DNA from 3 places in the Marinobacter sp. Arc7-DN-1 genome. Region 1 is predicted to be linked to each of the others. Evidence: predicted binding sites of a transcription regulator. Region 1 holds the regulator's gene; each other region holds the start of a gene.
What was found. The regulator sigma-54, encoded in region 1, starts transcription at its own class of promoters, with help from an activator protein. The targets are predictions, from matches to a motif close to ANTGGCATNNANNTTGCTNT.
Positions count from the first base shown of each region.

Region 1 (10,303 bases):
CCATCCATAATCTGCTGGAACAGCGCCTTGTTGATCAGCTGCTGGCGCTTGATGGTCGGCAGGCCTTCAAATACATCACCCACCACGACAACCATATAATGGGTACCATCAACCTGTACCTGAACCTCACAGTCGGGCAGTGCTTCTTTGACCAGCTCGGTCACTTCGGTGGCATCCATAGAAAATCCTCGGGGGTTTTGACATCAGGGGCGGGATTGTAACCAATTCCGAAGCCCGGGTCAGCTTTACTGTCCTGTAACCAAAGGGACCGGAACCGGAGGGATGATCAGTGGGCGGGGTGCGCGGATTCGGGGCCGAAGCCGGCAAGCTGGTCTTCCAGGTTGCTCAGGGCAGCCAATGAAACCAAACGGCCACTGACGCCCCGGAATGACAGTGAAATACCCGCCTGATGCGCCAGTCGCTGCCAGCAGAGCAACATGGACAAGACAACACTGTGGGCGGTGACCAGACCGTCCAGATCGACAACCAGATTTCCGGACGCGGTGCCGATCAGCTTTTCGCCCTGATTTCTCAGGGCCACGACGGTATCCGCGCTCACTTCCCCGGTAACAATCAGAACGCCATCCGCCAGTTCAACCCGCGGCGCCCCGGAGGTCATGACTTGTCCACTTTTTGGTCGAAGTTCAGGGACTTGGCGGCGTCACTCCAGCCGTCGATCACTGCCTGAATCTGGCCCCGGTTCTCTTCCATTTCCTGGCTGAACCGATCCCGGAAGGCCAGCCCGATGTTCACGCCTTCAACAATGACGTTCTCCATCAGCCAGCGACCATTGCCGGTCTTGTACATGGAATAGGTCACCGGGTACCGGTTACCGGAAGCACTGATCACTTCCATCTGGACCGACGCCCGGTCGTCGCTCTGCGGGTTGATGGTGGCTTCCTTAACCTTGATCTGGAAGTCCTCGGCGTTCACCAGCGCCTGGGCGTAGCTGTCGAACAGGCTGCGCTTGAACGCGACCACAAACTCGTCCCGCTGTTCGGGCGTGGTCTGGCGCGCATAACGCCCCATGACCCGGGCGGCGATACGACGGAAGTCCACAAAGTCGGTCAGCGCCTGATCCATGCTTTTATAGAAGGCCTCGGGATCCCTCTCGTAGAGACCCCGCTCATTATTAAGCTTTTCGACCAGCCGCTGAGTGTTCTCATCCACATAGTCGCGGAGATCTTCAGCCTCGCCAGCCTGAACAGGCGCTACCAGAAACAGTGCCATTAAAAAGCCAACGAGAATGTGGTGTTTCAGTGCAGACATCAGGGTCTCCTGTCGATTAGTTCCCGGCCCGGCCCGAAGCAAAGTTACTGATCAGTCGCTCAAGGTTCATGGCCGACTGGGTCGAGTAGAAAGTATCACCTTCTTTGAGCGACTCCATTTCGGCGCCGATCGATATATCAATGTACTGTTCTCCGAGCAGGCCGGATGTACGTATAACCGCGGAACTGTCAGCCGGAATATTATCGACGTCAGAGTGAATCGACATCTTGACCCTCGCCTGAAAGGTCTCCTTGTTCAGGGTGATGGATTCGATAGTCCCAACAGTGACGCCCGCCATGGATACACGGCCACGAGGCGTCAGCCCGCCGGAATCGTTGAAGTTGGCATAGATGGTGTAGGTGCTTTCAGCGGATTTCGCCGACAAACCGCTTACCTGCAGCGCCAGAACCAGCAGGGCTGCAACGCCTGCGATCATGAACAGGCCAACAATGATTTCAGTCGTTCTTTGTGCCATTTCCGGCTCCGGTAATGTCTCGTTAATCGATGGTTCAGAAATCGCCAAACATGACAGCGGTCAGTACAAAATCCAGCCCCAGCACAGCCAGAGACGAGTACACCACAGTCTTGGTCGTCGCGGAGCTGATGCCTGCCGATGTCGGCACACAGTCGTAGCCCTGGTAAACAGCGATCCAGGTGCAGACAAAGCCGAATACGACACTTTTAATCATGCCATTGAGCACGTCGTCAACGAAATCCACCGACGACTGCATGTTGCCCCAGAATGAGCCCTCAAACACGCCCAGCCAGTCTACGCCCACCAGCATGCCGCCCCAGATACCGATAACGGAGAAAATGGCGGCAAGCACCGGCATGGCAATAAAGCCGGCCCACAACCGGGGCGCCACCACACGGCGCAGCGGATCGACCCCCATCATTTCCATGCTGGACAACTGTTCAGTGGCCTTCATCAAGCCGATTTCCGCCGTCAGGGCGGAGCCGGCGCGGCCCGCGAACAGCAGCGCAGTCACCACGGGGCCCAGTTCACGCACCAGGGTCAGGGCAATCATCTGGCCGATGGCGGCTTCGGAGCCGTAATCACTGAGAATGGTGTAACCCTGCAGCGCCAGCACCATACCGATGAAAAGGCCAGAGACCACAATAATCGGCAGCGACAGGACACCAACCGCGTACAGCTGTTTCATCAACAGCGGAAAACCGGTTGCCGGCCTTGGCACGCCCCCCAGCACACCCGCAAGGAAGCGGCCTGAACGGCCAAACGACGAGACAGTATCCAGGCCAAGGCGCCCGAATGCGGCGATTCTTTCGATCAAGACACACCCCCGGAAAGTCCGAAATCCCTGGCGGCACCCTCTGCCGGATAATGAAAAGGCACGGGGCCATCCGGCTGCCCCTGAAGAAACTGCTGCACCTGCCCTGAGGGATGTTCCCGGAGCTGGTCCGGCGTGCCTTCGCCAATCACCTTGCCATCGGCGATGATGCAGGCGTAATGGCAGATGCTCAGGGATTCCGGCACATCGTGGGAAACCAGCACACTGGTCAGCCCCATGGAGCTGTTCAGATCCCGGATCAGTTTGACCAGAACGCCCATGGCGATAGGATCCTGGCCGGCAAAAGGCTCGTCGTACATGATCAGTTCCGGATCCAGCGCAATGCTTCTCGCCAGGGCGACCCGTCGGGTCATGCCTCCGGACAGTTCCGAGGGCATCAGATGCCTGGCACCACGCAGCCCGACGGCTTCCAGCTTCATCAGAACGATATCCCGGATCATGTCTTCCGGAAGGCTGGTGTGCACGCGCAGGGGAAAGGCAACGTTCTCGAATACGCTCAGATCGGTGAACAGGGCACCGCTCTGGAACAACATGCCCATTTTTTCCCGGAATGCATAGAGGGCCTTGCGCTTGAGCCTGGGCACCTCGTGGCCATCCACCACCACACTGCCGGAATCGGGCCGGAGTTGACCGCCGATCAGGCGCAGGAGTGTGGTTTTACCAGTGCCGCTGGGGCCCATGATGGCGGTAATCCTGCCCCGGGGAATATCCAGGCTGACACCGTCGAAAATCCGGCGCCCGGAGCGGGAAAAGACAACGTCCCTGAGCAATATGTAAGCCGATGAATCCATAGTCCTTACCTTTCAAAGAGGGGCTACATTATGCCAAGGAGCGCCTAAGCTCAATCCAAAGAACCCAAAATGTACTGATAGCAATGATCAGTTTGACTGAACTTTCGGTAACCGGGCATCGTTGCCGGGCGAAAATGATATACTCCTCCGACCATTTCCAATGTCTTAACAGCCAGGCCCCAAGCCCGATGAACGAACAGACTCCGACCGATTTCCGAACGCCCGCCCTGCGTGCCATCCGCATCGAGCGAGACGCCATCAACGCTCTTGAGAGCCGTATCGACGATCATTTTACCCGGGCCTGTGAAGTTATTATGAAGTGCACGGGCCGCGTGGTGGTTACCGGCATGGGCAAGTCCGGCCACATCGGGAACAAGATCGCCGCAACCCTGGCCAGCACCGGCACGCCCTCGTTCTTCGTTCATCCGGGCGAGGCAAGCCACGGCGACATGGGTATGATTACCTCTCAAGACGTGGTTATCGCCATTTCCAACAGTGGCAACACCAGCGAGGTGGTCACCATTCTGCCACTGATCAAACGGATGGGCGCCCCGTTGATCAGTATGACCGGCAATGCGAATTCCACCCTGGCACGGGAAGCCGTGGCCAATCTGGATGTCAGCGTACAGGTAGAAGCCTGCCCCCTGGGCCTGGCACCCACGTCATCCACCACCGCAACCCTGGTGATGGGCGATGCCCTCGCGGTCGCCCTGCTTGAGGCCAGAGGTTTCAGCGCCGAAGATTTTGCCTTTTCCCATCCGGGCGGAAGCCTGGGCCGGCGGCTATTGCTGCGGGTCTCTGACATCATGCATACCGGTGATCGCATTCCGGTTGTCAGCGAAAGCACGCCCCTCAGCGGTGCCCTGCTGGAAATCTCCCGCAAGGGCCTCGGCATGACCACTGTCGTTGATGAACAGGGCGCGCTTGCAGGAATATTTACGGACGGCGACCTTCGCCGGACTCTGGACCGCTCAGTAGACATCCACAATACGCCCATCCATGAGGTGATGACCCGGCATGGAAAAACCATCCAGGCCGATCATCTCGCGGCAGAAGCATTGAACGTGATGGAAGAAATGAAGATCAACGCCCTGCCGGTTACCGATGAGAGCGGCGCCCTGATCGGCGCCATTAACATGCACGACCTGCTGCGGGCCGGGGTTATCTGATATGCAGAATGAATGGCCCGAATCCCTGCTGGCGAAAGCGGCGCAGATCCGCCTGATTGCCCTTGATGTCGACGGCATCATGAGCGACGGCAAGCTCTACTTCAGCGCCACCGGCGATGAGCTCAAGGCGTTCAACATTCTCGACGGCCTGGGCCTGAAACAGTTGATGGCTGCGGGCATAACTGTCGCTGTCATCACCGGGCGCAAGTCGCCACTGACGGAAAAACGCATGCGGGACCTCGGTATCCCGCACCTGATGCAGGGACGAGAGGACAAGAAAGCAGCCCTGCAGGAACTGGCGAGTACCATGAACATCCGCCCGGAAGCGATCGCCTACATGGGCGACGATCTGCCAGACTTGCCAGCCCTGACGTTTGCAGGCCTTGGAATCACAGTGCCCAACGGATACTGGCTGGTCCGGCAGCAGGCGGATTACTGTACCCGGGCCCAGGGAGGAAACGGCGCCGTGAGGGAGGCTTGCGACCTGCTGCTTAGCGCCCACGGAAAGCTGGACGCAGCGCTGGCCCCCTACCTGGGGCCTGATCAGGAGGCTGGCACGTGAACTGGCTCCCGGACCGGCCCCGGCTGCAAACGCTGGCACTGGCGGGTACCATTGTCGCGGCGGTGTTTTTGCTATGGCGAAGTGATGAGCCTCCGGTTATCGACCGGCAGGCCGCCGATCTGAGAGGCGATACCGAACCCGACGGATTCGTGGTCAATGGCAAGTACACCGCGTTCGATGAAGCCGGCAACCCCAAGGTCAGTTTTACCAGCCCGCGGATAGAGCAGTTCGAGGAAGGCAACCTGGCCACCCTGGAATCGCCGAGAGCCGAGCTCTACAGCGGTACCGGGGGCGCCGACAGTCTGCCCTGGATTGTGGAAGCCGAAAATGGCAGCCTCCTGCAAAATGAAAACCTGCTTTACCTGACCGGCAAGGTCCGGGTACTCCGACGTGTTGGCGGTCGGGACACCACCCTGACAACACCAACCCTGACCCTGGACAACGACCGGGGCCTGGCATACACAGACGCACCCGTAGAGATACGCGACGTGACAGGCACCACTCGTGCCACAGGCATGAAAGCGTGGATCGACGAGCGGATTCTGGAACTGAACTCCCAGGTGGAAGGACACTATGAAACCGGAAACTAACCGATACCGGGGCCTGATGGCTGCCCTGCTGACCGTCGCCATGGCCGGGCCGGCGGCAGCTTTCGAGCTTGATTCTGATATTCCCATCAAGGTAACCGCAGACAACGCCCGCCTCGACGACGGCCAGGGTATCGCCACCTACACCGGCGATGTAGAGCTGGAACAGGGCGAGACCCATCTGAGCGCGGAGCGTGTGGTTCTGTACCGCGACGAAAACGGCCTGAACCGGATTGAAGCCTTCGGAAGCCCGGCCCGTTACCGCCAGCCAACCCGTGAGGGCGAAGGTGAAACCGACGCCAGGGCGCTGAATATTACCTGGTCGGCCACTGACCAGCGTCTGATCTTTGAACGGCAAGCGGTCATCGAACAGAATGGCAACCTGTTCCGGGGCGATGTCATCCATTATGATACCGTCCGCCGGGTCGTAACTGCCCAAGGCGGCGCCGATACCGGTGAAGGATCCGGCCGGGTAGAAATGGTGATTCAGCCACGCAGCACTGACAGACGCACTGACAGACAGGAATCCGATGGCAGTTCTGAGAGCCAGTAATCTGGCAAAGAGTTATAAACAGAAAAAAGTGGTGATCGACGTTTCCCTGGAAATCCGCAGCGGGGAAATTGTTGGTCTGCTGGGCCCCAATGGCGCCGGTAAAACCACCTGCTTTTACATGATTGTGGGGCTGGTTCCCGCCGACTGCGGCCGGATCACCATCGACAGCCGCGACATCACTCATCTGCCCATGCACGGCCGGGCGCGTCAGGGCATCGGTTACCTGCCCCAGGAAGCCTCGGTATTCCGCAAACTGTCGGTGCGCGACAACATCATGGCCATTCTGGAAACCCGCAAGGGTCTGGGTAAGGCGGAGCGGGGAAAGAAGGTGGAAGAATTGCTCGAAGAATTCCACATTACCCACATTCGTGACAGCATGGGCATGGCCCTGTCCGGCGGCGAGCGCCGGCGTGTGGAAATTGCCAGGGCCCTGGCGATGGAGCCGGCCTTCATCCTCCTGGATGAGCCGTTCGCCGGTGTCGACCCCATTTCCGTGAGCGATATCAAACACATCATCCGGCATCTTCGGGACAAGGGCATTGGTGTGTTGATTACCGACCACAACGTGCGTGAGACCCTGGACATCTGTGAGAATGCCTACATCGTTTCCGGTGGCCACATCATCGCCTCCGGTAATGCCGAGGCCATTCTGGCCAACCAGCAGGTGAAGGAAGTGTATCTGGGCGATGAGTTCCGACTGTGAAATTGGGGTCAGATGAAATTGGGGTCAGATGAACTTTTCATCTGACCCCCGGATTGTTTTGATGATCTGTAGCAAGTAAACTCGGCAAAGAACTTGCTAGGGTAATACAGGGCCAAGGCAAGTAACCGACATATAAAGAATTTTTCACTACCTACGACACCAAGCGCTGATGAGTGACGGATCCTGAACCATGGTAATGAAAGCCTCCTTACAGTTAAAGCTGGGTCAGAGCCTGACCATGACACCCCAGCTGCAACAGGCGATCCGGCTTCTACAGCTTTCCACTCTCGACCTTCAGCAGGAAGTCCAGCAGGCCCTGGAATCCAACCCCATGCTGGAGACGTCCGAGGATGAGGATCAGCCGGAGACCGACACCGGGAATGACGAACGGGAGGCCAATGCCACCGAGTCCGCCGCTGAGACAGTTCCCGAACCTTCACCCGACTGGGATGAAACCGAAAACGGTCCGGACTGGTCCTCGGAAAACGAAATCCCGGATAATATCCCGGACGATCTCCCGGTCGACACCGCCTGGGACGATATCTACCAGTCCGCACCGGCATCGGCCGCCCGTAACGATGACGAAAACGATCACGATTTCGAGACCCGCAACTCCCCCACTGACACGCTTCAGGATCACCTGGAATGGCAACTGAACCTGACCCCGATGAGCGAACGGGACCAGGCCATTGCCCACGCTTTGATGGACGCAGTGGATGAACGCGGCTATCTGACCAGTCCGCTGGAAGAGATTCATGCCGGGTTGCTGGATGAAAACGAAGAAGACCCCCTTGAGCTGGATGAAGTCGAGGCGGTCCTTCACCGGCTGCAGCATTTTGATCCTCCCGGCGTGTTCGCCCGGGACCTGCAGGAATGCCTGCTGATCCAGCTCAACCAGCTGCCGCCGGAAACGCCCTGGCTGGCCCAGGCTCGCCTGGTCATCACCCATTACATCAATCTGCTCGGCAACCGCGACTATGCCCAACTGCTACGCCGCAGCCGCCTGAAAGAAGACCAGCTGCGGGATGTACTGGCCCTGATTACCGGCCTGAATCCCCGCCCCGGTGACGTGATTGACCGCACCGAACCTGACTACGTAATTCCGGATGTGATCGTTCGCAAGCACAACGGCCGCTGGCGCGTTGAACTGAATCCGGAAATTGCCCCGCGCATCCGCGTCAATGCCAGCTATGCTTCTCTTATAAGGCGTGCGGACAGCAGTGCCGACAACACCTACCTGCGGGATCAGTTGCAGGAGGCGAAATGGTTTATCAAGAGCCTGCAGAGCCGCAATGAAACCCTGCTGAAAGTGGCGACCCGTATTGTCGAGCACCAGCAAGGATTCCTGGATCAGGGTGAAGAAGCCATGAAACCGCTGATCCTCTCTGATATCGCCCAGGCGGTTGAGATGCATGAGTCCACGATTTCCCGGGTCACCACCCAGAAATACATGCACACCCCCCGGGGAATTTTCGAGCTGAAATATTTCTTCTCCAGCCATGTCAGCACTGACGAAGGCGGTGAATGTTCTTCCACGGCGATCCGCGCGATGATCAAAAAGCTGATTGCCGCGGAAACGCCCAAAAAGCCGTTGAGCGACAGTAAAATTGCAGCCATGCTAGGAGAACAGGGAATCAAGGTTGCGCGACGCACCGTTGCCAAGTACCGGGAGGCCATGCACATTCCGCCTTCGAACGAACGCAAGCGGCTGGTCTGAACACCCCGGGGTCCGGGCGCAACGTACTATTTGCCGGCGCACAATGCGCCAGCACCCAGACCGGCTCCCGGGAGCCGGAACGATGACAACAGGAGACGCCTATGCAACTCAATATTTCAGGCCATCACGTAGAACTGACTCCCGCACTGAAGGATTATGTTTCAGAGAAGTTCCAGAAGCTCGAGCGTCACTTTGACCACATCAGCAACTGCCAGGTAACCCTGGAAGTGGAGAAGGTGCGCCAGATTGCGGAAGCCACGCTGCACGTGGTTGGTGGTGAGATTCACGCAAAGGCAGAAAATGAGGATATGTACGCAGCCATCGATGTCCTGATCGACAAGCTGGACCGCCAGATTCTCAAACACAAGGAAAAGAATGTAGACCGGATGCACGGAAACGGCTCTCGCTAACTGGCTGTTTTCATGCAAGTCATCCAATCGAGCTGCGACACGGCTGACGTGTCGCAGCCTTTTTTTAACGGAAATGCAGTCGATCCATGAGCGACACATCCCTGACCATAGACAACATACTTGCACCGGAGCTCACCCTCTGTCGGGTGTCGGCATCCAGCAAGAAGCGGGCTCTGGAGTTTATTGCCGAGCAGATAAACCTCCAGGACAATACGCTCAGCGAAACCCAGATATTCAATAACCTGATCTCACGGGAGCGTCTGGGCAGCACCGGTATTGGCCAGGGAATTGCCATCCCGCACTGCCGCCTGGAAGGCCTGGATCATGTGGTGGGCGTACTGATGACGCTGGAAGAAAGCGTCGAGTTCGACGCCATCGACAATCAGCCGGTAGATCTGATCTTCGCCCTGGTCGTGCCCAAGGAGGCCACCAGCGAACACCTGGAACTGCTCAGCCAGCTGGCGGAAAAATTCAATGAGCGGTCGTTCTGTGATCGCCTGCGGCAATGCGAGGACGCCAGCACCCTGTACGAGCGCATGACCGCCTCAAGCGGATGACATTCATTGCAGTGGAGGTACGTGGTCATGAAGCTGATTATCGTCAGTGGCAGGTCCGGATCGGGCAAGAGTACCGCACTTCATGTTCTGGAAGATCTGGGCTTCTATTGCATAGACAACCTCCCGATCGGCCTGCTTTTCCCCCTTACCCGGGAAGCCGCCAGCCAGACAAAACCGGGCCGCCTCGGCAAGATGGCCGTGAGCATTGACGCCCGTAACCTTTCCGGAGAACTGGCCAACTTCGAAGAGATCTACCGCCGCCTCCAGGAAACAGGGGTGACCGTTGAGATCATCTTCCTGGATGCCGACGAACAGTCCCTGCTGCAGCGTTTCCACGCGACTCGCCGAAAGCACCCCCTGAGCGATGACAAGACCTCGCTGCGGGAAGCCATCACCAGTGAAAAGAAGCTTCTTGAACCGCTGTCCAAGCTCTCCGACCTGTATGTGAACACCACCGGCATGTCCATGTACGAACTCCGGGATATGGTGAAGCAGCGGGTTGTCGGCAGGAAGGAGCAGGAACTGGCCCTGCTGTTCCAGTCGTTTGGCTTCAAGCACGGTGTACCGCTGGATTCGGACTATGTCTTCGACGTTCGGTGTCTGCCTAACCCTTACTGGGATACCAGCCTTCGGAAGTATGTGGGCACCGATCAGCCGGTGATCGAATTTCTTGAA
Region 1 covers NZ_CP031848.1:1,235,846-1,246,148, forward strand. The annotation lists gene D0851_RS05745 (BolA family protein) at 1-179, opposite strand, end outside; gene D0851_RS05750 (lipid asymmetry maintenance protein MlaB) at 287-619, opposite strand; gene D0851_RS05755 (phospholipid-binding protein MlaC) at 616-1,269, opposite strand; gene mlaD (outer membrane lipid asymmetry maintenance protein MlaD) at 1,286-1,744, opposite strand; gene mlaE (lipid asymmetry maintenance ABC transporter permease subunit MlaE) at 1,779-2,561, opposite strand; gene D0851_RS05770 (ATP-binding cassette domain-containing protein) at 2,558-3,370, opposite strand; gene D0851_RS05775 (KpsF/GutQ family sugar-phosphate isomerase) at 3,559-4,539, shown strand; gene D0851_RS05780 (KdsC family phosphatase) at 4,541-5,101, shown strand; gene lptC (LPS export ABC transporter periplasmic protein LptC) at 5,098-5,691, shown strand; gene lptA (lipopolysaccharide transport periplasmic protein LptA) at 5,675-6,241, shown strand; gene lptB (LPS export ABC transporter ATP-binding protein) at 6,219-6,944, shown strand; gene D0851_RS05800 (RNA polymerase factor sigma-54) at 7,141-8,661, shown strand; gene hpf (ribosome hibernation promoting factor) at 8,763-9,071, shown strand; gene ptsN (PTS IIA-like nitrogen regulatory protein PtsN) at 9,158-9,628, shown strand; gene rapZ (RNase adapter RapZ) at 9,656-10,303, shown strand, end outside.

Region 2 (10,303 bases), 440 kb from region 1:
TTCTCGCAATAAGTTCCGATGCTCGCGCACAGGTCAGGCCCCAGCGCCACGCCCGCTGACCGAAAAGCGCTTCACGGCTGTTCCTGGCGGCCATCATCGGGCGCATCACCGCAGCGGCGATGACATTCCGGATGCCATCGACTCCCAGCACAAAGACTGCCTGATCCACCGACTCGATGGAATGGTCCCCAGGACGGAAATAGGGGCTGTTGGCAATCTGCAGGAGCTGATCGGTCAGTGAAGGATCCCCGAGAATGATGTCGGTGAGCTGCTGACGATCCGTGGATTCGTCGGATAGCGCCCGCATCAGCATTGGCAGGCTCATGGGCTGCCTGGGAAGTTCGTCCACCCGGTTATTGGAGAGGCGCTGGTGCAGTTCCTCCAGAACAGCTCCAGAGGACGAGAGATCGGCCTTCAGAGCAAGAGGCTCGGCGTCCAGCAGCCAGCAAAACAGGTGATCTTCCAGTTGCTGGGCGAGCTCGGGGCCAGTGTCCGGGGTGTCATTCGCCGGATCTTCCGGTGCCGGATTGAAAAGTCGCGCCTCCAGGGCCGGCGGTGCGGGTTGTGAGGTAGAGAATAATCCTGAAATCCAGGAGAGAAAACCTGGCATCCGTTGCCTCCGGGTCGAACCTGCTCGAAGTAGTGAACCTCCGTTTCTGTGAGTATAGAGGTACGACGCATCCTTGCACAGGTTAAGCCCGTGAATTGAAGCCGGAATTTACAGGAACGATTCCCCGAACACGAAGACCAGCTGGCAGATACCGGCGCCGAAGCCCAGGAAGGCGCCCACCAGGATCAGTTTGATTTCATCTTCCTGGAAGCAGGGCCGGAGCAGGTCCTGAAATTCCACGGAGGATAGGGCAATCATTCGCTCTACCATAATGGATTCGACGGCCCTTGCCCGATCTTTCTCGAATACGGGGTTGTTGAAGGACGTCTGGGATATTTCGATCGCCTTTTCGCCAACCTTGTTTTTCAGGGAGGCAAACCCGGTGGGGCCAAAGGCGACCTGGGTCAGCGCCTTACCCATGCCGGCGGTTTCATCCACCAGTGGCTTGATGTGTTTCTTAACCATATTGCGGGCGCGGTCGCCTTTAGGGCCGTCGAGAATCGCGTTAATGATGTTGCCAACGGTGAGGATTTCATGGGTAACGATGTGGCAGAAGGACTCCGCCACTGCCGGCTGTCGTTTGAGAAACAGGCCCTGCACCCGGAACGGCCCGATTTTTTTTGCATGTAACGGGCGGAAGATGACGTTGAGTGCAATCCAGTTGGTGGCCCAGCCAACCAGCAAGCCGAAGAATGGCAGCACCCACCAGCTCGGGTACACGTACCAGACAGCCATCTGAATCAGGCCGAACAGGAAGCCGAAGTAGAGACCGGAGTTGATGATAAAGCGGAACTCGACTTCGCCGCATTCAAGAAAGATCCGGTTCAGCAGTTCCTTGTCGCTCGCCAGTCGCTCGATCACCATGCCCTTGATGTCCAGCAGGTCTTCGATGTTACCGGAGACGTCTTCAACGAGGTTGTCGACCAGTTGAGGGGTGGATTTTCGAACCCGGTCGTAAACCATTTTCCGGGCGGAAGCCGGGAGGTTTTCCCAGAAGGTGGGGTGCTCCTTCAGCATCAATTCGTCCACGTACTCTTCAATGCGTGGCTCGACCGAGTGAACAATGTGGGCGGCCAGTACCTTGGGGTCGATCTGTTGGAAGATTTCCTGAACGGTGCCGATCTTGGAGATGGTGGCGTCTACGCTGATGGCGGCCATTTTCCGGGCTTTTGAGGGGATGATGCCTTGCCAGCCCAACAGGGGTGGTTTGCCGATGAATTCCAGGGGGTAGAAGGTCATTTTGATGGCGAGCCAGTTGGTGCTCCAGCCGATCAGGGCGGCAATCACCGGGATACTGAGGTATTGCCAGAATTCTTGGGTGTTTAGCAGGCTTGTCATCCTGGTACTCGCAGTCTCTTTAGTATTTTTGCTCGGAGTCTGAGCGGGCGGGCAGGCACTTCTGAAACACGCTGTGAATACGTCCCTGTACGCTCGGCTCCGCCATCCATGGCTCCGCACGGTTTCAGAAGTGCCTGCCCGCCCGCTCGATCGATCAAGCTACGGTGTTCTGTCGGCTCCGTACAGTTTTGGATATGCATTCCCGTAACGCAGCCCCGAATGAGGGGGTGTCTTCAACTGCGTTTCTAATCGAAAAGGATAATGTTGTTGAGGCCGCCCGCTGTCAATGACCTGGGCGCCAGCTTGCGACGGCGGCACGGTCGGGGACTAATCAGTTGCCAATGTCACCCCATAACCATTGGCAAAGAGCCATGGCCGCTACCGGAGCGGTTTCGGTTCTGAGAACTCGTGGACCGAGGGCTACCGGCAGGAAGCCGGCGGTTTCGGCGGCGGTGATTTCTTCCGGGCTGAGGCCGCCTTCGGGGCCGATCATCAGGGCAACCCGGGAGGGCTTGGCCATGGAGCCAAGGGATTGTTCGGTACGGTGGTGGAGGACCAGTCGCAGGGTGCAGTCTTCGGTGTGCCCGAACCATTCAGGCAGGGTCATGACCGGCAGTATGTCGGGCACCCGGGCGCGGCCACATTGTTCGGCGGCGCTGATGGCGACGGATTGCCAGTGGCGCAGGCGTTTGTCCTCACGGTCACCCTTGAGTTTCACGTCGCAGCGTTCGGTGGTTAACGGCACGATGCGGGTGGCGCCCATTTCCACGGCTTTTTGCACGGCGTAGTCCATGCGGTCGCCTTTGGAAAGGGTCTGGCCAAGGACGATTTCCAGGGGGGACTCGGTGGCGTTGGCTTCCGGCGTGCCCACCTGTACTTCAACGTTTCTTTTGCTGGCACTGATAATCGTGGCGGGGTAGTCGTTGCCGTTACCGTTGAACAGCAGCAGTTCCTGCCCCGGCTGCATGCGCAATACCCGGCCCACGTGCTGGGCGGCATTGTCATCAAGATCAGCGGTTGCGCCCTCGCTGAGGGCGGAATCGGTGTAGATGCGGGGTATGCGCATGGATGGTTCTCTCAGGTTACGGGACGGTTCTCAGTCCCGAACCGCGATTTCTATGCCTTCCGTTGCGACCTGGGCGAGGTGCCGGATCTGTTCTTCGGTGATTACGTAAGGCGGCATGAAGTAAACCACATTACCCAGGGGGCGAAGCAAGGCCTGGCGGGTCAATGAATGCTGATACACCCGGATTCCCCGCCGTTCCTGCCAGGGGAACGGGGTTTTCGATGCCTTGTCTTTCACCATCTCTACGGCGAGGGTCATGCCGTGCTGGCGGATATCTCCCACGTTGGGGTGGTCCGCCAGGTGGGCAACAGATTCGGTCATGCAGGTGGAGAGCCTGCGATTGCTCTCGATAACGTTGTCGTCCCGGAAGATGTCCAGGGTGGCCAGTGCCACAGCGCAGCCAATTGGGTTGCCAGTGTAGCTGTGGCTGTGTAGGAAGGCCTTGAGGGTTTCATAGTCGTCGTAAAATGCGTTGTAGACATCATCGGTGGTCAGCACTACGGACAGCGGCAGGTAGCCAGCGGTCAGCCCCTTGGACAGACACATGAAATCCGGGGTGATGCCCGACTGCTCGCAGGCGAACAGGGTGCCGGTTCGGCCAAAGCCCACTGCAATCTCATCGGCAATCAGGTGCACGCCATAGCGGTCGCAGGCTTCTCTCAGCCTGGTGTGGTAAATCGGGTGGTGCATGCGCATGCCGCCGGCACACTGGATTAAAGGTTCCACCACCACGGCGCAGATTTCGTCGTGCTTTTCGGCCAGCAGTGTTTCCATGGCCTCAAACTGGCGCAGTGCGTAATCCTCATCGGTCTCACCCGGTTCTTTGTTAAACGCATCTGGGGAGGGCGCCGTCAGGACTTCCATCAACAAAGGCTGGTAGGTGTCCTTGTACAGAGATACATCGCCGAGGGCCAGTGCGCCCAGAGTTTCCCCATGGTAGCTGTTGCTCAGGTTCACGAAGTTTTTCTTGCCCGGTTTACCGTGGTTTTTCCAGTAGTGGAAGCTCATCTTGAGGGCGGCTTCGATCGCAGACGAGCCGTTGTCGGCGTAAAAGCATTTGTTGAGTCCTTCCGGAGTTGCCTCAATCAGGCGCTCGGACAGGTTGACCACGGGCTCATGGGTAAAGCCGGCCAGGATGACATGCTCAAGCTGGCCAATTTGTTCCTGGATCGCGGCGTTGATTCTCGGATTGGCATGGCCGAACAGGTTGACCCACCAGGAGCTCACGGCGTCGATGAACCGGTTGCCCTCGAAGTCTTCCAGCCAGACACCTTCGCCCCGCTTGATCGGGACCAGTGGCAGGGTTCCTTCATGGTCTTTCATCTGGGTGCAGGGATGCCACACGGATTTGAGGCCACGGGCGACGAGGTCAGCATTGCGCATGAGAATTCTCCATCAGACGGTCGTGTTCTGGATTGTCGGCGGTTAACCTGTGCGGATATTACCGTTAACAGCGGCGACTGGCCAATGCCGACAAACTTCCAGAGCCTCGGAATTCCTTAAGAAAGACTAAGGGGACGCTGATGGGACGGGGATTAAAAAATCCCAATAATTTACTGTAGCAGGATTTCAGGACGCAGGCCCATTGACCGGGCCTGCTTTCACTTGACCAAAATCACTGGAAAAGCGTCCGTAATCAGAAGCTTTTACTCCAGCCAAGCCAGAATTTCGGATCATCCGAGTTGACGGAGCCAAGGGCGCTGTCCGGGTCGATATCCGAATATTCCAGATTGATACTGACGGAGCCGAGCGTTCCCGCATCCTTGGTCACGTTGACGGCGGCGTGTCCATAGCTCGCCTCGCCCACGGACGGTTTTTTGTCGTCGGTAAAGTCGTAGTAGCCTAATGTAACACCTGCACTGAAATCATTTTCCAATGGCATGTGGGCGCTCAGGTAATAGAAGACATCACCTTCCACGAACAGCCCTGGTGTGCTGTTGTCACTGTTTACTGTATAGGCTAGCCCCGCGGATAAATACCCGTAACTCAGCTCCCCGTATATCTCCCCGAAATCAATAGAGGCGGGAGCGTCCGGGTAAGCATAATATATATACCCGACGTCATATCCGATATCGTTGATAGCGCCCGAGTAACCCGCATAGAGGTCAAACTCATAGCTGGTCCCGTCGCCAAAATCCACATTGGAACCCCATACACCGGCATACAAGCCGGACGCATGCTCGTAGTCGAGCCCACCCTGGACAGCAGCTGAATTGTCTGTTTGTGTCACGCCACGGAAGAGGTAATTGCTGGAGACGCCTACATTGGCGCTTACGTCAGCGCTGACCATTGAAGGAGTTGCCTGAAGAACTGCAAACAGACCAACACCGAGCAATCCGGATTTTCTGAGAACTTGCTTATCCATTATGTACACCTTTTTAAGTTGCGCTTTTCGCATTCCTCAGGAGCAAACAAGGTGCCAATCATTATAACTTGTTGTTTATTATAACTTTAATTCTAAAAAGCAGTAGCGAAGTCCGATTCATAAATCCGCAGCGCCCCAAAATGGAGCGATATCCATCGTTCGATCAGTGTGGCGCTCGATTTTAGTGCCAGCCTGGTCGCCCTTGACCTTTTTGCGCCCAAAGTCATCCGGCCAGCCCCGGCGCTGTACCGGAACAACGCCGGTCAACGCGCTGCGCGCCATGTCGGGCGCACCATAAAAAAGGGGCAGAAAAATCTGCCCCTGAAACCTGATTAACTCTTTATCTCGCCAGTATCAGCGCCAACGCGGACAGAACCCAAACCCAATAACCATCTTGCTGTTTATACAGCAATTTTACCATTTGGCTTGAGCCTTACATAAGCGGAACCGGGGATCATGCATGATCAAAACGCATACTGGAACCGCGCACGGACCTCATCTCCGCTTTCGCCGCTGGCTTGCTCGCCGTCCATGTAGCTCAAGCCGAGTCGGACATTCTTATTGGCGTAGTAGTTAACACCCAGCGTCGTTTGCTCGCCGTCGGTTGTGGCCAGCCCCACGTCACTGTATTTTCCATCACCCTCTTCAAAACGGGCGATTACTTCCCAGGCACCTCTGGGCGATGACGGCTTTACCCGCTTAAACACGCCCGCTTTGTAGGGGCGACTCTCTCCGGTAATGACCCAGCCGAGCTGCACGTAGTAGCCATCGACATCCAACTGCCCTTCCTCGGAATCGAAGTATTCGGCCTGAGCGTGGAAAGGCCCCATACGGCCAGCCAGTTCCAGATTGTAGGTATCGATTTCATCAGCCTGAACATCGGCCTCACGCGTGGTATAACCCGCGCCAAGATGAACAACGGCATCATTCGTTTGAATCGGCGCAAACGTACCCCGTGCCGTTATCGCCGTATTATTGAAGTCGTTGCTGCCGTCACCATCCGCTTCAAAATAACCGATACCGTAGGTCCAGTTACTTCCCTTCCCGCTCAGCTGAATACCGCCACTGCGTCCGGGAGCATAACGCTCGGTCATGGCGGAGCGCTCTAGCGCGGAAATGTCTTTCGAGCTTGTCAGTTCTTCCAGGCCGAAAGGCTCTTTCTGCTTACCGATGGTGACGCTTGCAACTGAGCCAAACCCCAGGTACCGAATGTAAAGGTCTTCGACGTCACCGCCGTCGGCACCCTCACTTTCCGCGACGTTAAACTGAGTCTTGTAGGCCCAGTCGCCATAATGGCCCTTGACGTATAAGCGTGCACGCCGCACATCAAAATCCTTGGTATCAACGCCGTTGTCATCCGACTGCGTTGCGTCGTAATCCCACTGGATACGGCCACCAAGCTGAAAGGATGCCAAATCATCAGACGTTTTGACCTCAATACCACTCTCGGTATTGATCACCAGGTCCTCACCGTCAGTCGTAACAGTACCGGCCTGTGCGGAAACAGCGGAAACCGCCAGCATCAAGCTCAAATATTTCTTAGCCATGGTTTTCTCTTACCTTGTCGGTTTGCTTGTGTATTTTGGAACACCGGGGTAAGTGTATTTGGCTAACATTGCGAAAAAGTTACAGAAAACCAATTAGTCGACCCTGAAAAAAGAAAAACCTGAAGAAAAGCCCCCGGAAGCAGGGGCTTTGTCTGGGCGGCTTAGCTCAGTGCGCGAGTACCCGTGACAGGAATGACTGGGTGCGCTCGTTCTGGGGGTTGTCGAAGACGTCTTCGGGTTTGCCTTGCTCGACAATCTGGCCCTCGTGGATGTAGATCACCCGGTCGGCCACTTCGCGGGCAAAGCCCATTTCGTGGGTGACGACCATCATGGTCATCCCTTCTTTGGCCAGCTCGCGCATGACGTCCAGCACTTCACCGATCATTTCCGGATCCAGGGCTGACGTTGGCTCGTCGAACAGCATCAGGCGCGGTTCCATGGCCAGGGCCCGGGCAATGGCAACGCGTTGTTGTTGGCCGCCCGACAGATGGCTTGGATACTTGTCTGCCTGATTTCCGATGCCAACCCGGCTCAGCAGTCGTTCAGCAGTGGCATTGGCAACTGTCGGTGATTCGCTCTTGACCTTCCGGGGTGCCAGCATGATGTTCTTCTTCACCGTGAGGTGCGGGAACAGGTTGAACTGCTGGAATACCATACCGACTTCCTTGCGGATCTCGGCCAGGGCTTTCGGATTACCGCTCTTTGGCGCAAGCTCGTGGCCATCCACCTTCAGATGACCGGATTCAAACTCTTCCAGGCCATTGACGCAACGGATCAGGGTGGACTTACCGGAGCCACTGGCGCCGATAATGACCACCACTTCGCCTTGTTCGACGGTTAAATCTATATCTTTCAGGACATGCAGGTTGCCGAAGTACTTGTTCATGCCCTTCATTTCTACAATATGAGTCATGGGTACCTTTCCTTCAGACAGAGACCAGTCCGCGCCGCTCGACGTAGCGGAGAATCAGGGACAGAGAGAGGGTAATGGCGAGATACAGGATCGCGACCACGAAATACACCTCAAACGCGGTGAAGGTGTTGGCAATGTAGATCTGGCCCTGGCGGACCAGCTCGCCCACACCAATGACCGAGAAAAGAGACGTGTCCTTGATGCTGACGATGGCCTGGTTGCCCAGCGGCGGAATCATCCGGCGGAATGCCTGGGGCCAGATGATGGACCAGAATGTCTGGGTTCTGGACAGGCCCAGGGAAAGGCCCGCTTCGCTCTGGCCTTTGGCAATGGACTGAACACCACCGCGAACCACTTCCGAAATATAGGCGCCGGAGTTCAGCGCAATGGCTGCGATACCGGCGGTCAGGGGATCGATCGGGCCGCCGATCAGGTCGGGCAGGCCGTAAAAGATAAACAGGACCTGGACCAGGATCGGAGTACCGCGAAAAATTTCGATGTAGGCGGTCGCCGGCCATTTCAGGAACCATCGCTTGTTGATGCTCAGCAGGCCGAAGAAAATGCCCAGGGCAAAACCAATGACCAGGCCACCGAAGGAAATCAGGAGGGTGTAGGGAATCCCTTCAAGCAGAAAAGGGATGGAGTCGATGGCAGCCTGCCAGTCGAACTGAAACTGGAATTCCACAGTGAGGATCTCCGCAGCGTTTTGGAGTCAGGAACGGCCGGAGTGAACACACCCCGGCGCAGGGAATCAGACCTTGCGGGTCCGGTCCTTACATGCCTTCTGGCATCGGGCCAAACCATTTTTCATAGATGGTTTTGTAGGTGCCATCTCCTTTCATGGCCGCGAGAGCCGCGTTGACATCATCGACCCACTCACTGCCATTCTTGAGGGCGATGCCGTATTGCTGGCCTTCGTAAAGCGGTCCAACCGTCTTGACCTTGCCTTCACCCTTGGTGCGGGCAAAGTAACCAACGTTCGGCGCATCGTAGAAGACCGCATCAATGGCACGGGACATCAGCGCCATGTACATGTCTGAGCTGCCGGGATACGGAGTGACACCATCGTCTTCTTCGAGGGTCTTTACCAGGTAGTCGTAACTGGTGCTGCCGATCTTGGTGCCAATTTTCTTGCCTTCCAGATCGTCTAACTCCGTTACGCCATCTTCGCCCTGGCGGACCAGAATACGCAGACCGGAATCGTAGTATGGATCAGAGAAATCAACGATCTCTTCGCGCTGGTCAGTAATGGTGATGCCCGCGATGGCGATGTCCACGTTCCCGGTTTGCAGTGCCGGGATGATGCCGTTGAAATCCATGGTGTTGAGATCAATCTCGAAACCGGCGCGGTCAGCAACCTCACGGATGATTTCCATATCGAAACCGATCATTTCACCGGTTTGCTGATCCATCATTTCAAACGGAACAAAACTCGGGTCAGTGACGACACGCAGGGTTTCTGCGCTGACGGTTCCTGCGGCAACGGTGAGTGCCAGGCTGGTGCTGACTGTCTTCAGCCATTTCGTGCTCATACCTTCTCCTTTTCTTTTTTATGAGGCCCCATTCGCCCGGTAAGGCAAGCCGGACCAACCACTGCTGTTGACGGCGATCTCCGGGGAGCGTTGATGGAACTGCATCACAACCACTTTAGACTATTACGCAGATGTGCACAGGAAATCAAATGCTTGGGGAGGGGAGAGTTAACGGTGTCGGGTCGAAAATGGGGTCAGATGAAAGCGTTCATCTGACCCCGAGTTCACTTCGTTGTGAAAGCGTTCATCTGACCCCGGATTCATGACCCCGGGATTCACTCAGAAGGCGATCTTTTCCCGATCACTGATGCCCAGGTTCTTCCAGATGCTGATGCTGGGTTCTGCCTGGTTGAGGGTATAAAAGTGCAGGCCTGGTGCGCCGGCCTTGAGAAGCTTTTCACACATCCCGGTAACCACTTCTTCGCCGAACTTGCGGATGGAGTCGCTGTCGTCGCCGTAGGCTTCGAGCTGCTTGCGAATCCAGCGCGGGACTTCCGCGCCGCACATGTCGGAGAAGCGGACCAGGCTGGAGAAATTGACGATGGGCATGATGCCCGGCACCACCGGAATGGTGACGCCCATTTGCTCCAGACGGTCAATGAAATAGAAGTAGCTGTCTGCATTGAAGAAGTACTGGGTAATGGCGCTGTTGGCGCCAGCCTTCACCTTACGGGCGAAGTTCTGCAGGTCTTCTTCGGCATTGCGGGCCTGAGGGTGAAACTCAGGGTACGCCGCGACTTCCAGATTGAAGGTGTCACCGCTGTGCTCGCGGATAAACGCCACCAGCTCGTTGGCATGGCGCAGCTCACCGGCAGCCCCCATCCCGGAGGGCAGGTCGCCCCGAAGGGCGACAATCCGGTTGATCCCGTGCTCTTTATACAGATCCAGCAGCTCGCCGATTTCCTGGCGGGTGCCCCCGACACAGGAGAGGT
Region 2 covers NZ_CP031848.1:1,673,065-1,683,367, reverse strand. The annotation lists gene D0851_RS07980 (HDOD domain-containing protein) at 1-610, opposite strand, end outside; gene D0851_RS07975 (DUF445 domain-containing protein) at 719-1,948, opposite strand; gene D0851_RS07970 (16S rRNA (uracil(1498)-N(3))-methyltransferase) at 2,280-3,014, opposite strand; gene D0851_RS07965 (adenosylmethionine--8-amino-7-oxononanoate transaminase) at 3,045-4,397, opposite strand; gene D0851_RS07960 (TorF family putative porin) at 4,651-5,379, opposite strand; gene D0851_RS20180 (hypothetical protein) at 5,497-5,661, opposite strand; gene D0851_RS07955 (OprO/OprP family phosphate-selective porin) at 5,844-6,926, opposite strand; gene D0851_RS07950 (amino acid ABC transporter ATP-binding protein) at 7,093-7,839, opposite strand; gene D0851_RS07945 (amino acid ABC transporter permease) at 7,853-8,524, opposite strand; gene D0851_RS07940 (transporter substrate-binding domain-containing protein) at 8,613-9,371, opposite strand; gene metF (methylenetetrahydrofolate reductase [NAD(P)H]) at 9,651-10,303, opposite strand, start outside.
Region 2: the regulator sigma-54 is predicted to act here: its motif matches at 5,419-5,438, upstream of D0851_RS07960 (TorF family putative porin).

Region 3 (10,303 bases), 2.1 Mb from region 1:
CGGTTCCAGTGGCCCGAAGTCGGCATCATCCGCATCACGCCGTCCCTTACCAGCGGCAATTACCTTGGCACGGCCGATGTCGTCGGCGATCCTCTCAGCTACGTTGGTCGCTTTATTCCGGACCGCTTCAGGGTGACCGTATCAGAGCGGGGGGAAGTGAAGCCTTTCTGTGAGTCCTCCACGGCCTTTGCCTACACCGGCCAGAGCCTGAGCTGGCGGTCTGGCCTGGAACCGCTGCTTACGCTAGAGCCGTTAAACGCCAACGGTGAGGTAACACAGAATTACACCCTGGGTGATTTCCAGCGTCTGTCAGTCGGTGGCCTGTCCCGTCTACCGGGTAGTTCTGATCGTTCCGCACTGGATACCGATGGCAACCCGTTGTCTGTTTCCGCCAGTCTGAGCACGCCTGCGTTGACGATTGTCGCCCCGGGGCAGTTGCAGTACCTGTTTTCCTCGTCCGATCAGTTGGTGTATGAAAAAAACGTCCAAAGCCGGATACCGCCGTTTTCGCCGGACTACCGAATCGAATTGTCGCAACTGGTTGATGCCGATGGCGTCAGCTCGCCACAGCTGCCGGTTGCCATTGATCCGGTTTTCCCACTCGAAATGCGATATGGCCGGTTGCAGCTGGAGAATGCCTACGGGCCGGAGACATCGGGTCTGGAAATACCCTTCGGGGCCTACTACTTCACGGTGGCCGGCTTCATTCCGAACATCGCGGACAGCTGCTGGACCTATGCCACCGGGACAGACGTTGCGCTGGACCAGACGGCGCTAACCGGAGGCAGCACCTCCGTAGTGGGCGTGTCGGATTCGTTGACGGCAGGGGCGCCCCCGGCGGGAAGTGGGCTGGTGCTGTCGGCACCGGGCGAGGGAAACAGAGGCAACGTCCCGGTCACATTCTCGGTGCCGCTCTGGCTGACCGGCGATTTCGACGGTGACGGCACACTGGAAGCGCCATCCGCTCTCGCCACCTTCGGCGTCTACCGGGGCCACGACCGGGTCATCTATTGGCGGGAGGTTCGCTGAATCAAAAGGTAAAAATGGGGTCAGATGAAAGTTCATCTGACCCCATTTTCAGGACCCCAATCGTCAATCGTCCTCATGCTCCGGGTGATCCATCCCCAGTTCATTGATCTTCCGGGTCAGCGTATTCCGGCCCCAACCCAGCAGGATTGACGCATCCCGGCGCCGGCCGCCGGTGTGCTTCAGCGCGGTTTCGATCATGATTCTCTCGAACTCCGGAACAGCGCTGTCGAGAATGCCTTTCTTGCCCCGTTTAAGCTCCTGTTCCGCCCAGTTTTTCAGGCCCTCCTGCCAGGTAGCCCCGGTGGCGGGTGCCTCTGCCTGGTGCAGCAGTTCCGGGGGCAGGTCATCAATGTGGATTTCCCGGCCGCTGGCCATGACAGTCAGCCACCGACAGGTGTTCTCCAACTGGCGGACGTTACCGGGCCAGGGCAGGGTGGTGAGGTATTCCTCCGCTTCGGGGCGCAGGATTTTCGGCTCCACGGCCAGTTCCTTGGCGGCCCTTTTCAGGAAGTGCTGCATCAACCGGGGGATGTCTTCCCGCCGTTCCGCGAGTTTTGGCAGATGCACGCGGATAACGTTGAGGCGGTGGAAAAGGTCTTCCCGGAAGCTGCCGGCCTGAACCAGCTTTTCCAGGTCCTGATGCGTGGCGGCGATGATCCGGACATCCACCTTGATCGGGGTGGTGCCGCCAACCCGATAGAACTCGCCATCGGCCAGTACCCGCAGCAGGCGGGTCTGGGTATCGGCGGGCATGTCCCCGATTTCATCCAGGAACAGGGTGCCGCCATTGGCTTGTTCAAAGCGGCCCTGGCGGGCGGCACCGGCGCCGGTAAAAGCACCTTTCTCGTGGCCGAACAGTTCGGATTCAATCAGGTCCTTCGGGATGGCGGCCATGTTCAGGGCAATGAACGGGTGTTTGGCTCGGGGGCTGTGGTTGTGCAGCGCCTGGGCCACCAGTTCCTTGCCGGTGCCGCTTTCGCCATTGATCAGTACGGTGATGTTGGAATGGGACAGCCGGCCAACGGCCCGGAAAACTTCCTGCATCGCTGGCGCTTCACCGATGATTTCGGCGGCGCGCTGGGCGCTTTCCGCCGGCGGTTCGGCGCTGGCACGTTTTTCGTGGCTGTGGGCAACAGCACGTTTGACCAGTGCCACGGCATCGTCCACATCGAACGGCTTGGGAAGATATTCAAAGGCCCCGGTCTGGTAACTGGTGACGGCGCTTTCCAGGTCAGAGTGGGCGGTCATGATGATCACGGGCACGTCCGGATGGACATCCACGATCTGGGAAAGCAGGGTGATGCCGTCAACGCCGGGCATCCGGATATCGCTGACGATGGCATCCGGCTGCTCGTGTTCCAGCCGCATCATGATGCTTTCGCCACTGTCGAAAACGCGGGGCTGCATACCGGCCTGGTTAAGGGCGCGCTCCAGCACCCAGCGAATACTGCGGTCGTCGTCGATGATCCAGACGTTTGCCGGTTGGCTCATGGGGTGTCCTCCAGGGGCAGGAAGATGATGAAGTCGGTTCGTCCTGGTTCGCTCTCGCATTCAACCAGTCCATGGTGTTGCCCGATGATGCTCTGGGTAATGGAAAGGCCCAGGCCTGTGCCGCTGGCACGACCGCTGATCATCGGATAGAAAATGTTCTGCAGCAGCTCCGGCGGAATGCCCGGGCCGTTATCTATAACGTCTATCCGGCACACCAGGCGATGGCGCCGATGGCCAATCGTAAACTGCCGCAGAGTGCGGGTCCGGAAGGTAATGGTTGGCGGCTCTTCGCGGCTTTGGCCGCCCTGGTTTTCAAAGGCGGCCTCCATGGCATTGCGGGCAATGTTCAGGAACGCCTGAATCAGCTGCTCCTTGTCGCCCCGGAACTCGGGAATGCTGGGGTCGTAGTCCCGGCTGAAATGGAGGCGGCCTTTGCTCTCGGCTTCCAGGAGGGTGCCTACCCGTTCCAGCACCTCATGGATGTTCGTCGGTGCCAGTTTGAGTGCCTTGTTCGGGCCTAGCATCCGGTCTACGAGGCTTCTCAGGCGGTCAGCCTCATCAATGATTACCCGGGTGTACTCGCGCTGATCCTCGCTGTTGAGCTCACGGTCCAGAAGCTGGGCGGCGCCACGGATTCCCCCAAGCGGATTCTTGATCTCGTGGGCCATACCCCGGACCAGAATGCGGGTGGTTTCCTGCTGGGAGATGATGTCCTCTTCACGGCTGATCCTCAGTAGCCGGTCCCTTGGCTGGATTTCGATCAGTAATTCGGTCGGATCCAGACTGATTGGGGTGACTGAGTAATCCACGGTGAGGCGTAAGCCGCTGGTTAACAGGAATTCGGCCTCACGGCGGGTGTAGGACTGGCCGTTGTCCACGGCGGCAAACAATGTTTTCAGGGCATCTTCGGAATCGACAAGGATGTCGCGGAAAGGCTGACCGTGGCTGCGTGTCATGCTGGTTTCGAACAGGCTTTCGGCGGACGGATTGAGATATCGTATGTTCAGGTTATCTTCCAGCACCAGGACAGCCGTGGTGAGGCTGTCGAGAATGCTTCTGTATCCGATTGCGTGGGCCAAAGGCAGTGCCATGCGTGATTTCCGTTGGTTCGACATAGTTTGACCTCTGGAGTTTTGCAAAAAGCGAACCACTTTGCGCCAGGTTCAGAAATGAGTGGGCAAAGTACGGGCATAGGGCCGTATCGGCGTTGAAATGTGCCGTAAGCTGGTGCAAACGGGGACAAGCCCTTGACCAGCCCGGAAAATTCGCCCCGTTGCTGGTCAGAGTATGGCTTTTTTCTGGTGCGCCCGCACCAAACTGGTGCGGGCAGTTTGGGCAGCTGGATAGTTGGGTGGTTTGGCTAGTTTGCCACGGAGGGGCGGTGAACGGTGAAGGAAATGGACGTACCGGTTTTTACCTGTACGCCGTTTTCATCCACGATGTGCACTCGGGCCTGGTGGGTGCCACGATAGACGTTGCTGACGGTAACCGAACCGGAAGTGCTCTGGCCAACCGGCTGGCCATCAAGGGTTACTTCATACTTGTGACCAGGCCGCAGGCCCGGCGTGCTGCGAACCTCGAACTGGATATCACCGCTACCACTGTAGAAGGCCTGGTCGTTATCCGGATACACAAAGGAGACGCTCTCGTACGCTGCACCCTCCCTCTGAACCTCTTCACGAAGCTTCTTGGTTTCCTGAACCACCTCGGGCTTCGGCAGAGTGATCGTAGTAACCGGTTTGACCTCTACGGCTTCAGCGCCTTCGCTCGGCTCATCGGAGAACGTAACGTTGCCGTAGGCATCGACGTTGCGGTAGACCTCGGCGGAGGCCGGGACCGCCAGAGCAAACAGTAGGCCGGCAACCAATCCAGACTTCGGATTCATAAGCTCACCTGTCATTGGGTTTTCCCGATTATCGGCGGCGCCCGGGGGCATTTCAACGCCTGTGGGGCGGGATGTTGGTTACATATCGTTAAGGGCTGCAGGCAATGTGCTTTTGCGCACAAAAAAAGCCCCGCACGGGGCGGGGCTTTGCTGCTCTTTAACTCTCTGGAGAGAGGTTTTAGCAGGAGTAGTACAGCTCGAACTCAACCGGATGAGTGGTCATGTTCAGCTTCTCAACTTCACCGCGCTTCAGATCAATATAGCCGGCAATCATGTCTTCAGTGAACACGCCTCCGCGGGTCAGGAACTCGTGGTCCGCTTCCAGGCAATCCAGAGCTTCAGACAGGGTTTCGGCAACCTTCGGAATGCTCAGGGCCTCTTCTTTGGGCAGATCGTACAGATCCTTGTCCATGGCATCGCCAGGGTGGATCTTGTTCTGGATGCCGTCCAGGCCGGCCATCATCAGGGCAGCGAAAGCCAGGTACGGGTTGGCAGCCGGATCAGGGAAGCGAACTTCAATACGACGCGCTTTCGGGCTGTTCACGTAAGGGATTCGGATGGAGGCCGAACGGTTACGGGCGGAGTATGCCAGCATGACCGGTGCTTCGTAGCCCGGAACCAGGCGCTTGTAGCTGTTGGTTGCCGGGTTGGTGAAGGCGTTGATGGCCTTGGCGTGCTTGATAACACCACCAACGTAGTACAGGGCGGCTTCGCTCAGGCCGGCATAGCTGTCGCCTGCGAACAGGTTTTTGCCGTCTTTGCTCAGTGACATGTGTACGTGCATGCCGGAACCGTTATCACCAACTACCGGCTTGGGCATGAAGGTGGCTGTTTTGCCATAAGCGTGCGCCACATTGTGTACGCAGTACTTGAGGATTTGAACTTCGTCAGCCTTGCGGGTCAGGGTGTTGGCGCCAACGCCGATTTCACACTGGCCAGCAGTGCCCACTTCGTGGTGGTGAACTTCAATTTCCAGACCCATGGATTCCATGGCCGCACACATGGCGCCACGCAGATCATGCAGGCTGTCAACCGGCGGAACCGGGAAATAGCCGCCTTTGACCCCCGGGCGGTGGCCGATGTTGTTGCGGTCGAAGTCTTCGCCGGATACCCAGGCGGCCTCTTCAGAATGAATGTGGTATGAAGAGCCTTGCATGTCGACGCTCCATTTAACGGAATCAAAGACAAAGAACTCCGGCTCCGGGCCGAACAGGGCGCCATCGGCGATGCCGGTGGACTTCAGGTATTCCTCGGCACGACGGGCAACGGAGCGCGGATCGCGCTCATAACCCTGCATGGTAGAAGGCTCTACGATGTTGCAGGTGATGTTAACGGTGGTTTCTTCAGTGAACGGATCGAGTACAGAGGTCGCGTCGTCCGGCATCAGGATCATGTCGGATTCGTTGATGCCTTTCCAGCCGGCAATGGAGGAGCCGTCAAACATTTTGCCGTCTGCGAAAAAGTCTTCATCTACTTCGGTGGCGGGCAGCGTCACGTGCTGCTCTTTACCGCGGCTGTCAGTAAAGCGCAGGTCAACCCATTTGACTTCGTGTTCTTTGATCAAATCAACTGTCTTGGACATTGTGCATGCTCCGTAAGTTATACCGCACAGGCGGCTGTATTCATGTTCGTGGTGCCGGATCGCTCAGAGTACTGAGTTCCGATCTGTTTCTCAGGTCTGCGCAGCTTAGCAAATGCCAGTGCGTCTTACCTGCAAATTTCGGCTGCTTTCGATAAAGCAAGGCGCTTGCCAATTTTCAGGGCATGCTCCAGAACGGCGCAACTGCCAGGGTTTGGGGCATGTTCAGGGCAAAGGCATTTTTACCAGGCTGGTTCTTGCGCTTTGTTGGCGCACACAATTGGTGCGTTAATTGACTGGGTGCGCTAAATAAGTGCAAAGCATCGCCTAAACCTAAATAGGGTAGGCGTTTTTCTTCATATTAACGACACAGACTTTTCGCTATACTACGCGCCGCTTCATTTTCACCCTGCCATTTTCAGATCCCGGATCGAAAAGCTCCATGCAGGGTGCCGGGCAGCCAGTTCCGGTAAATGAGTTCATTTTACGGATTTGAGACGGCATGTGTGGGGATTTCCCTGCGAACGACCCTCTCAGGTCATTGAGTGCATGCCGCAGGATTATTTTTGTGATTGAAAAACTTCGTAATATCGCCATTATCGCCCACGTTGACCATGGTAAAACCACGCTCGTAGACAAGCTGCTGCGTCAGTCCGGCACGCTGGATCGCAAAGAGCTGGAGAACGAGCGGGTCATGGATTCCAATGACCAGGAAAAAGAGCGTGGCATTACCATTCTGGCCAAGAACACGGCCCTGAAATGGAACGGTTACGACATCAACATCGTTGATACTCCGGGCCACGCTGACTTCGGTGGCGAAGTTGAGCGAGTGATGAGCATGGTTGATTGTGTGTTGCTGGTGGTTGATTCCATTGATGGCCCGATGCCGCAAACACGTTTTGTGACCCAGAAGGCGTTTGCCGCCGGCCTGCGCCCGATTGTCGTGGTCAACAAGATTGACCGTCCCGGTGCACGGCCCGACTGGGTTGTAGACCAGGTGTTTGATCTGTTCGACAACCTGGGTGCGACCGACGAGCAACTGGACTTCCCCATTGTTTTTGCCAGTGCCCTCAACGGCATTGCCGGCATGGACCATGAAAACCTGGACGACAACATGGATGCCGTGTTCCAGGCGATCGTTGATCATGTGCCGGCACCAAACGTCGATATGGACGGTCCGTTCCAGATGCAGATCTCCCAGCTGGACTACAACAGCTTCCTGGGCGTGATCGGTATTGGCCGCATCGCACGCGGCAAGATCAAAACCAATTCGCCGGTGACCGCGATTGGTGCCAGTGGCAAGAAGCGCAATGGTCGAATCCTCAAGATCATGGGGCACTCAGGCCTGCAGCGCGTTGAAGTGGATGAGGCACAGGCTGGCGATATCGTCTGCGTGAGCGGTATGGATGAGCTGTTTATCTCCGATACCCTGTGTGACCAGGCCAACGTTGAGGCCCTGCCGGCACTGACGGTGGATGAGCCGACCGTGTCGATGACCTTCCAGGTAAACGATTCGCCTTTCGCCGGCAGGGAAGGCAAGTACGTTACCAGCCGGAACATCAAGGAGCGTCTGGAAAAGGAGTTGCTGCACAACGTGGCGCTGCGCGTTGAAGAAGGCGATTCGGCGGACAAGTTCAAGGTATCCGGCCGTGGTGAACTGCATCTGTCAGTGCTGATTGAGAATATGCGCCGCGAGAACTTCGAGCTGGCGGTCGGGCGGCCTGAAGTTGTCATTCGTGAAGTGGATGGCGTCAAGCAGGAGCCCTATGAAAATGTCATCGTCGACATTGAAGAGCAGCACCAGGGCCCGATCATGGAGCAGATGGGGCTGCGTAAAGGCGACCTGACCAACATGGTGCCGGATGGCAAGGGGCGGATGCGTCTTGAGTACACCATTCCGGCACGGGGCCTGATCGGTTTCCGCAATACCTTCCTGACCATGACCTCGGGTACCGGTATTCTGACCTCGACCTTCAGTCATTACGGCCCCATCAAGGTTGGCGATGTCACCAGTCGCCAGAATGGTGTCCTCGTTTCCATGGCAACCGGAACAGCGCTGACCTATTCTCTGGAAACCCTGCAGAGCCGTGGCAAGCTGTTCCTGGACCCGGGCCAGGAAATCTACGAAGGCCAGCTTTGCGGTATTCACAGCCGTGACAATGATCTGGTGGTTAACCCCACCAAGGGCAAGAAGCTCGACAACATGCGAGCTTCCGGCAAGGATGAAGTCATCGGGCTGGTGCCGCCCATCAAGTTCACCCTTGAGCAGGCGCTGGAGTTCATCGATGACGACGAACTGGTTGAAGTGACCCCGAAATCGATTCGCCTGCGGAAGAAATTTCTGACCGAAAATGATCGCAAGCGTGCGAATAAGAAGTAAGCCGGCGCTTGGAAAAGTGAAAAAGGGGTCAGAAGAAAGCTTTCTTCTGACCCCGGGGCCTAAAAGTTCATCTGACCCCCGATTTTACCTCTCGGCTCGAAGCCTCCCGTGGGGTCAGATGAAAGCTTTCATCTGACCCCATCTTCATCCAGAATTCCGGGATAACCCTGTTCCGGAGCGCCCCATGCTTACCCTTTACCCTGAAATCAAACCCAACGCCCAGCACCGTATTGCGGTTGATGCGCCGCACGAGCTCTATGTTGAAGAAAGCGGCAACCCGGATGGCATCCCGGTTCTTGTGGTCCACGGCGGGCCTGGCGGAGGCTGTGAGGATTACCACCGGCGCTTCTTCGATGCCGAGCGTTTCCGGATCATTCTGATGGACCAGCGTGGTGCCGGCCGGTCGACGCCCCTGGCGGAACTTGAAGGCAACAGCACGGGAAAGCTGGTTGAAGATATGGAGGCTGTGCGCTCCTTCCTTGGTGTCGACAAATGGCTTCTGTTCGGTGGCAGTTGGGGCTCGACCCTGAGCCTGGTCTATGCCCAGGCCCACCCTGAGCGGGTGTTGGGGCTGGTTTTGCGAGGCATCTTTCTCTGTCGCCCCCGGGATATTCATTGGTTTTACCAGGATGGCGCAAGCCGGGTGTTCCCGGACTACTGGGCAGACTTTGAGGCACAGATTCCCGGGGCGGAGCGTGGCGACTTGGTCGCCGCTTATTATCAGCGGCTCACCAGCAGCAACGAGCTGGAGCAGATTCAGGCCGCCAAGGCCTGGTCTGTGTGGGAGGGGAGGTGCGCAACCCTGCATCCGAATCCGAGGGTGGTTGAGCATTTTGGTCATCCCCATGTTGCCATCGCCCTGGCCCGTATCGAATGCCACTATTTCATGAATTCCTCGTTCCTAGAGCCTGATCAGATCCTGCGGGATGCGGGCAGACTGTCGGAGATTCCGGGCATTATTGTCCATGGTCGCTACGATATGGTCTGCCCGCTGGAAAATGCGCTCGCACTCAGCAGGGCCTGGCCGGAGGCGGAGCTGCAGATCATTCGGGATGCTGGCCATTCCGCCTCTGAACCGGCGATTGTCGATGCGCTGATTCGTGGCGTTGAATCCGTGATCGCGAAAACTGAGAAAAGTGCTGGCTGAATCCTTTTTGAGGGTTGCGGCGTGCCATTACCGTGGATAAACTCTCGCCCGGATTTAATTTCCTCCTGTTTATGCGTCCTCAGAGAATTGAATGAAAGGACTGATCCAGCGAGTTTCGAAAGCCAGTGTTGCGGTGGATGGTGAGCAGATAGCCTCGATAGAAACCGGCCTGCTGCTGTTGCTGGGTGTTGTGAAGGGCGATGGCGAGCGAGAAGCACGGAAGCTGTGCCGAAAAATTCTCACGTATCGTGTTTTTCCCGATGCCGCCGGCCGGATGAACCGAAGTCTCTTCGATGTCGGGGGCTCCCTCCTTGTTGTTCCACAGTTTACGCTGGCTGCCGATACCTCATCCGGTACGCGACCGGGGTTTTCGCTTGCCGCCGGGCCTGAAGAGGCGAACGCCCTATACCGGCTCTTTGTGGCAGAGGCTGTTTCCGCGCTGGGGCCGGAAAACGTGGGTGAGGGAAAATTCGGTGCCGATATGAAAGTCGGTCTGGTGAATGACGGCCCGGTGACGTTCCTGCTCGAGAGCGGGCAGGGAACAGAATAAGTGCTTGCACTGGTATTGGGCGTCTGCTCCGCGCCCGATTCCTGCTGGTGCAAAGATGCCGGCGAATACCGGCGGGTGCAAACAGTAGTCTGTTTCCCAGAGGCTTTAACAATCTGATAATAAAGAGTTAATGTAAATCTGGCCTTGGAATTGATGTGCAACTGCCACGGAGCCCGTGAGCGCCTTAAAGCGTAAACACCTGCGTTTCTGGGGCCATAAGCACTAAAAATGCACCTCCAATA
Region 3 covers NZ_CP031848.1:3,364,470-3,374,772, forward strand. The annotation lists gene D0851_RS15875 (DUF6701 domain-containing protein) at 1-1,029, shown strand, start outside; gene ntrC (nitrogen regulation protein NR(I)) at 1,093-2,520, opposite strand; gene glnL (nitrogen regulation protein NR(II)) at 2,517-3,611, opposite strand; gene D0851_RS15890 (DUF4124 domain-containing protein) at 3,881-4,405, opposite strand; gene glnA (glutamate--ammonia ligase) at 4,584-5,987, opposite strand; gene typA (translational GTPase TypA) at 6,553-8,364, shown strand; gene pip (prolyl aminopeptidase) at 8,549-9,511, shown strand; gene dtd (D-aminoacyl-tRNA deacylase) at 9,603-10,061, shown strand.
Region 3: the regulator sigma-54 is predicted to act here: its motif matches at 6,141-6,160, upstream of glnA (glutamate--ammonia ligase).